Regions from separate parts of the Salibacterium lacus genome, predicted to be linked through region 2. Evidence: riboswitches for the same ligand, from Rfam matches in the RefSeq annotation. Region 2 holds a riboswitch; the other holds the start of a gene.
The links. A riboswitch is a leader RNA that binds a small molecule or an ion and turns the genes downstream of it on or off. The one in region 2 is predicted to bind thiamine pyrophosphate.
Positions count from the first base shown of each region.

Region 1: linked by a shared signal. The riboswitch ahead of tenA (thiaminase II) and the one ahead of ACFSUB_RS10915 (thiamine phosphate synthase) in region 2 are both predicted to bind thiamine pyrophosphate.

Region 1 is NZ_JBHUML010000002.1:1,792,043-1,796,061, forward strand. It holds gene ACFSUB_RS09980 (putative bifunctional diguanylate cyclase/phosphodiesterase) at 1-1,378, shown strand, start outside; gene ACFSUB_RS09985 (hypothetical protein) at 1,466-1,591, shown strand; TPP riboswitch at 1,672-1,779, shown strand; gene tenA (thiaminase II) at 1,904-2,602, shown strand; gene ACFSUB_RS09995 (ECF transporter S component) at 2,599-3,198, shown strand; gene ACFSUB_RS10000 (ABC transporter ATP-binding protein) at 3,198-4,019, shown strand, end outside.
Region 2 is NZ_JBHUML010000003.1:58,874-62,892, reverse strand. It holds gene ACFSUB_RS10930 (potassium/proton antiporter) at 1-381, shown strand, start outside; gene ACFSUB_RS10925 (AEC family transporter) at 422-1,321, shown strand; gene ACFSUB_RS10920 (FixH family protein) at 1,390-2,142, shown strand; TPP riboswitch at 2,233-2,341, shown strand; gene ACFSUB_RS10915 (thiamine phosphate synthase) at 2,424-3,020, shown strand; gene thiO (glycine oxidase ThiO) at 3,017-4,019, shown strand, end outside.

The DNA of each region.
Region 1 (4,019 bases), on a different contig from region 2:
TTTATTTCATGCAGCACTCGGCTGGATGGGAGTGCTGTTCTTTGACATTCTTCTTTTTCTCGTTAACCTGTTTTTACAGATTCAATACCGGATATACAGCGAATATTATGAAGCAGCCTACTATGACAATCTAACCGGACTTCCCAACGCCCGTAGTTTCGAAAAACATCAAAAGGACAGAACAATCTGCAGTCCCGGATATTATTTATTTCTTATTAACATAGACGATTTCAAGCGGATTAACAGCTTTTTCGGTAATGAGGGGGCTTCCTATATTTTAGTATCCTATGCCAACCGGCTTCTGTCACTGTGCGGACCCGGCGGAAAGGTGTACCGTATGAATGGGGATGAATTTGCTCTATTAGCGCCTCCTGGTACGTATAAGGATCTTAAGGAGGAGATTCCGGCTGATGTCGAGGAACCCTTTTTGTACCATCATGAACCTGTTTACCTGGAAATCAGCATTGGTGTGAGCGCACAGACAGTCACGGCGGAAAAACAGCCTGCGCAGCTGTTGCAGGAAGCGGATCTCGCCATGCAGAAAGCAAAAGAAACCGCGGGCACCGCGCTTCACTTCTATAATAAAGCGTTGGCCGATGCTTCTTTGAATGAAGTTAAACTGCGTCAGGATCTTCATCACGCACTGGATTCAGAAGAAATGTACCTGATTTTTCAACCGCAGCTGTTTCTGACAAATGGCAGGATATATGGTTTTGAAGCTCTCCTTCGGTGGGAGCACCCGAAACAGGGCTATATTTCTCCAGGCCGCTTTATCCCGGCTGCTGAGGATTCAAGCATGATTCACCCAATCGGCCGCTGGGTTTTCAAAGAGACATGCCGCCTCTTAAAAGAAAGACAGGACCAGGGAGAGACCATGTACGGCGTTAGTGTGAATGTATCGTTTCGTCAATTTCATGACCCGGGCTTTGGACCATATGTTAGTCATACGCTGACCTATTACGGCATTGATCCAGGCCTGATCACACTCGAACTGACAGAGTCTGCGACCATCGACAACCTTCATGATCTTGTCCCGACCCTGACCAGATGGAAGGAGGCCGGCATCAAACTGGCGCTGGATGACTTTGGTTCGGGCTATTCTTCGATGAATTATATCGGAACGCTCCCGTTTGATTTGATTAAGATTGACCGTTCCTTTATTCAGGACCTTCCTGCCTCCTACTCCAAAGGATCCATCGTGCGGGCAGTACTGGGCCTTGCTCACGACCTGGATATGACAGTCGTTGCTGAGGGCGTGGAAACAGAGGAACAATGGGACTGGCTCCGTGCTCACTCCTGTGATGCCGCCCAGGGCTTTCTCATTGGAAAAGGCAGTCCTTCCATCAACGCCTGTATACAGGAAGCCTTTTCTTCCTGAAAACGAATCGTTTTTTCCGCGTTTATGCTTGATGATGCCGGGGAAAAATATTTACACCGAATACGATTAATAGAAAGGAGCATACCAATGAGTCTGAAAAAGAAACTCTTCAGTACCGCCAAAGAGTATTTAAAAGACGAGAAAAACCGGGAAAAAGCAAAGCAGATGGCCAACACTGCTGTAAATAAAGCAAAGCAGATGAAGAAAAAATAAGCCTGTCTCCCGTATGTATTTCACAAAACTATTTTGACAATACATCATCTTCATGATACGTTAAAAGCAATCGCATACAAAGAGGCCGCTGGGGGCGCTGTAAAGCTGAGATAAGGAATGCCGTATTCCTTGGTCCCTTAGAACCTGCTCTGGTTAGCACCAGCGAAGGGAAGTGGAGCCGGCATATCTGTCTGTGGATGAAAGACGGTCTTTGCGCCGTCTCAACCATAATATCTCCTACCAAGCAGAGCCGCTCCATTTCCGGAGTGGCTCTTTTTATGTGAAAAATCACAGAAAGGCAGGAGTTGAATGATGAGATTTTCAGAGAAATTGAGACAGAACACGGATCATATTTTTGAGGCCTGCTATGACCACCCGTTCATTCAGGGTATCGGCAAAGGACACCTGGAAAAGGAGCAGCTCATCCATTATGTGAAGCAGGACTATGAATATTTGAATGCCATGATTCAGGCACGCGCCCTCGCCATAGCCAAAAGCAGAACCCGGGAGGAAATGGAATTATTCCATTCCGGAATCGGATTTATTTTAAACAGTGAAATTCACCCCCACCACAATTTGTGTGACCAGGCCGGGGTCGGATACGATGAACTGCACGGATATCCGCTCGCTCCCACCGCCCAACACTATGCTAAACATATGCTTCACACAGCCTACGAGGGCAATATCGGGGATATCATCGCAGCTACCCTGCCATGCCCGTGGATTTATCTGGATGTCGGCCGCCGGCTTATTGAGGACTATCAACCGGATGAAACCCACCCTTTCTACGACTGGATTACATTTTACGGACAGCAGGAAGAACCCCGCATGCAGGAATACCTGGATAAACTCGATCAGATGGCAGAAACCGCATCCGACGAGGAAGTAAAACGCTGGGAAGAGCACTTCCTGGACGGCTGCCAGCTGGAATATATGTTTTTTGATATGGCTTATAAAGCCCATGACTGGCCGTTTGCCGAAGATAAAAAACCGGGGCATGCAGCCCAATGAGACAGAACCATACAATGAATCTCCGCGAAATCGTGGTGATGGCGTTTATTTCTGCTGTCTTCGGGGTCCTTTATTTAGTCTGGATATTTCTCGGACAGCTTGTGACAGGCATCCTGGGTCCGGTAGGCGGCGGCTTGATGGCGGGCTTTTGGATTATGGCCCCCATTGTCTGTGCCCTGATCATTCAAAAACCCGGGGTGGCCCTGTTTGCTGAGCTTATCGCAGCCGGCACCGAAATTATGGTTGGATCGGTCAACGCCGGATCGGTGCTGATCCTCGGTTTCACCCAGGGACTTGGCGCAGAGCTTGTGTTTGCTGTGTTCCGGTACCGCAGTTTCAAGCTGCCTGTGCTGATGCTTGCAGGAATGGCCGGTACAGCCGCCAGTTTTCTGACCGAGTTTGCCATGTTCGGATACAGTCAGTTTGCAGCAGGCGTCGTCTGGTTCATGCTTGGTACAATGCTGCTGAGCGGTCTGCTGCTTGCCGGCTGGGGAAGCCATTACCTGACGTGGGCACTGGTGCGGACCGGTGTTCTTCATAACTTTGCCATCGGCCGCAGCATCCGCCAAAGGAAACAGGAGAGGGGGGCATCATAATGAGTGGTGCATCCATCCACGGGTTGAGCATTACTTATCCTGCAGATAACCAGCCTGCCCTTCCACCTCTCGATCTTGAAATAAACACCGGCGAAAATATTCTTATTACCGGGCCGAGCGGCTGCGGCAAAAGTACACTCGCTCTTGCGCTGCAGGGCTTGATTCCAAGAGCCATCGAGGCTGAAAAAACAGGAATTCTCACCGTAAACGAAACAGAACCGGAACACTGGACAATAGCACAAGCCTGCCATCACGTCGGCATATTGTTTCAGGATCCGGAAACGCAGTTCTGCATGGAGACCGTGGAAGACGAAATTATTTTCGGCATGGAAAACATCGGCCTCCCTGCCGCCGAGATAAACAGCAGACTGGAACACGCCCTTCAAGTGACCGGATTAAAAGAACGGCGCTCCAGCCGGCTCACAAGCCTCTCCGGCGGTCTGAAACAAAAAGCAGCGGCGGCCTGCCTGCTGGCCCTGGCGCCGGATATGTTTATCCTGGATGAACCGACCGCCAACCTGGATCCAAAGAGCAGTGAAGATATTGTTTCGTTGTGGATTGACACTGCCGCCCGCGGCAGCAAGACCCTTCTGTTTATCGAGCACAACATGGAGACCGGTCTGGAGCATATCGACCGGGTGATTGCGCTCCAAAAAGAAGGAGGGGTCCTGCTCGACGGTTCTCCCCGCTTTCTTTTCCGGGAAAAAGCACACGTACTGGAACAGGAAGGAATCCGGGTCCCGGAAGTATGCCGGACAGCACGCCACGTGGAACAGGAAGGGCATATGACCTGGGATCTGTTTCCGCTCAGTATGAACGAA
Region 2 (4,019 bases):
AATGGGTCGGTCATTTTTAATATAGTATTCTTTATTGTGTTGACTTCCGCTTTGATTCAAGGCTCGACATTGTCCTACTTAGCGAAAAAGCTTCATCTTTCCGGTCCGAAAAAAGAGACCCCGACCCATTCTCTTGAACTGATCTCCATCGGGCGCGCCAATGCTGAAATTATTGAGTTTCAGACGGATGATCAAACACCCATTATTGGGAAGACACTATTGGATATTCAATTCCCAAACTCCGTCCTGGTAAGCGCCATTGTACGCGACGACGAACTGATCACGCCTGACGGAGATACGGTAATACAAAAAGGTGATTTCTTATATATCCTTGTTGCCAGAAAAGAAAAAAAGAAGCTCCGGCAGATGCTGAAAGCCTGATCCAAGCGGCAGTCTCCGGAATGAAAAGGTGGTCTTTGTTATGTCTGTGTTTCTGAATGTGCTGGTACCAATTATTTTAATCTTTGCGGCCGGTTTTCTGCTTCAGAAAAAACAGATTCTCGAAGTGGGAGCCGTTTCGGCTGTGGCTCTCTACATACTCAATCCGGCGTTGGTTTTCCGCACATTCTATACAACCGAACCGGATGCGGATCTTTTCCTCATTATTTTATTCGCGATTTTATTCCTGCTTCTTATGCTGCTCATCAATAAAGGGACCGGTCTTCTTTTGAAGTGGGATACGGAAAAAACGAGCGGCATGACGCTCGCAACGACGTTCATGAATGCCGGGAATTACGGGGCTCCGTTGATTCTTTTTGCCTTTGGTGATACGGCCTTTTCCTATTCGATTATTTTTATGGTGATTCAATCCCTGTTCATGAGTACTGTAGGGGTCTACATAGCCAACCGGAGCAGCCTTTCGGCAGGGGATGCGTTCCGGGTCGTGCTGAAAATGCCGGTTTTTCATGCCCTGATTGCAGGAGTGCTGTGCCAGGCTGTACAATTAGAGATAACAGCCTCGTATATGGATGCAGTGAATATGCTTGCAGATGCTGCCATCCCGGTTGTCATGATTGTGCTGGGTATGCAGCTGGCGAAAATTTCTGTAACCTCGCTGGACTGGAAAGTTATCGGAATCGGTACCATGCTGCGGCTTGTTATCTCTCCGGCCGCGGCGTATCTTCTCACGCTCGTTCTTCAGACCGGTCCGACGCTCAGCGCGGTTCTTATCGTTTCGGCTGCCATGCCAAGCGCTGCGACCATTGCGATGATAGCTGTGCAGTTTAATTCCAGTCCGAATATGGTTTCAAGTATTACGCTCGTGACGACACTGGGAAGCGTTCCCTCGTTATGGATTCTGCTTTCTATTTTCGGAGTTTGAACGAATAATAGAGATGGTTATGAGAATGTATGTCCTTTATTGTATAATGAGAAAAAGGAGGAGATGAGATGAAAGGTTTTTATGCTGCCTTTTTCGTCGTGCTGGCTGCCGGGGTTCTTGCTGCCTGCGGACAGGGCTCGGAAGAAGAAAGCGGCTCCGGAGAAGAGAACATGGAAGTCCAGTCTATTGAAGTAGAGCCGGATATGCCCGAAAATCCTGAGCCGGGAACAGAGGTGGAACTCGCTGCTTCTGTTACGCAGGGGGAAGAATCGGTGACGGATGCGGATGAAGTTCGTTTTGAAATCTGGAAAGACGGGGGAAAAGAGAAGAGCGAAGAGATTCTTTCGGAAAACAGGGACGAAAACCGTTATTCCATTCCTTACACGTTTGAAGAGGAAGGTCTCTATCACGTCACCTCCCATGTCACCGCCCGTGATATGCACAACATGCCGACAACGGAAGTGACGGTCGGCAACGCAGAGGCCCAAGGTGAGAAGTCCGGAGAAAATGCTGATACAGGTGAATCGGGGCAGCTTGATATCACCGTACAGCCGCAGGATCTCACCGTGGGACAACCCTCTGATGTGAGCGTTGAAGTCCAACATGCAGGAGAAGCACTGCCGGGGGCAGATGTAACATTTGAACTGCAGCAGCCGCAGGGAAGCACCTCTGTCCAGCTGGAAACGAACGAAAGCGGAACCGGGGTGTATACAGGAACTCATATTTTTGAATCAGCCGGTGACTATACTTTAACCGTTCATGCCCAAACCGAAGACGGTCTGCATGAACATGCAGAAACAACCATTACCGCAGAGCAGTGAGGTCCCATCACCTGGATTGACAGAGTATGGCATGTATTTTACGATTGATATACATTCTTTCGTATATTGAATAAAACATGGAATATAGATAAAAACCACTAGGGGTGCCCTTCAGAGGGGCTGAGATTAAAGTGAGCCTTTAAAACTCTTGGAACCTGACCTGGATGATTCCAGCGGAGGAAAGTGGGATGTCGGGGTATTAAGACCCAACACCGCTTTCCTCCTGCCGGGAAGCGGTTTTTTTAGGTTTTTACGATAAAAGAAAGGGGCTGGCAGGGGACATGCTCCATGTTATTTCAACAGGCCGGCAGTCTTTTGGGGATTGGCTCGATATTACAGTGCGGATTCATAAAGAAGCGGATTATATTCATATCCGTGAAAAAACATGGAGTGCCGGACAGATTCAGGAAGCTGTGCGCCATCTTGAAGAACAAAGGGTGCCGCGGTCCCAAATTATCATTAACAATCACCCGGAATTGGTAAGCCGTATGAATCTTGCGGCTGTGCATCTTCCGGAAACAAGTCCGTTTCCGCATACGCCTTCCTTTTCAGCAATGAAAGGGTGTTCGGTCCACAGCCAAGAAGCAGCCGCCCGGAAAGAACGGGAAGGTGCTGATTACCTTTTTTTCGGTCATGTCTTTGAAACAGACAGTAAAGCTGGGCAGCCCGCAAGAGGACTTCATGAACTTCGACAGCTGACAGCGGCCGTTTCGATCCCGGTGACTGCCATCGGAGGAATTACGCCGGATAATGCCGGGAGCTGTCTGGAACAAGGTGCTTCCGGGGTGGCCGTCATGTCCGGGATTTATGAAGCTCATGACCCGGAAGCGGCAGCGCGGGCTTACCGGACTGCTTTACCAAAAGGAGGCAGAACATGATAAAAATGTACGATGTACTCGTTATCGGCGGAGGCATTAACGGCTGCTCGATTGCATACCAGACAGCAGCCCGGAACCGGCGGACGGCAGTACTTGAGAAAAATACGGTCGGGGCGGAAGCGTCAAGTGCTGCAGCCGGTATGCTAGGTGCTCAGTCGGAATTGGAAGAGTACAGCCCGTTTTTTGAGTTTGCCAGACGCAGCCGGGATATGTTTCCGGAATTAGTGCCGGAGCTTGAAGAGAAATCTGGAACCGCTGTTTCGTACGTTCAAAACGGCATGGTCAAAATAGCCGATACACCGGCGGAACAAAAACGCCTGGAACGGATGTATTATTTTCAGAAGCAGGCAGGAGAGCACGTGGAATGGCTGCAGCCGGACATGGTGAAAGCAGTCGACAGCAGTATCACCGGCGATCACTACGGGGCCCTGTATATTCAAAGGGACGGCCAGGTGAAAGCTCCGGAACTGACAAAAGCGTACGCAGGAGCAGCTGTCCATGAAGGAGCCGATTTATATGAATACACCCCCGTCCTGGAATTTATTTATGAAAACGGCCGGGTCACCGGAGTGGAAACACCTCAGGGGCGGTTTTATGCCGATCAGATTGTACTGGCGGGGGGAGCCTGGTCACGCTTTATTCCGCCTTTTGGTGGAGAACTTCCTCCGCTTATCCCTGTTAAAGGAGAATGCGTAGGGCTTCATTCGGCCGTGCCGATTCTGGAGAAAACCGTGCATGCCTCCGATTTTTATATCGTTCCCAAACCCGGCGGTTCTATTATCATTGGAGCGACCGAACGGGAAGGAGAAATGGGCAAAGAAGTAAGCGCTGAAGCCGTGCAGCACCTGCTTCATAAAGCATGCCGGCTCGTTCCGGGTCTCCGCCGCGCATCGTGGCAGGGTGCCTGGAGCGGGGTCCGGCCGCAGTCTGCGGATCATAAACCGTATCTCGGCCAAACCGCTTTTGATGGATTGTGGATGGCAGCCGGTCATTACAGAA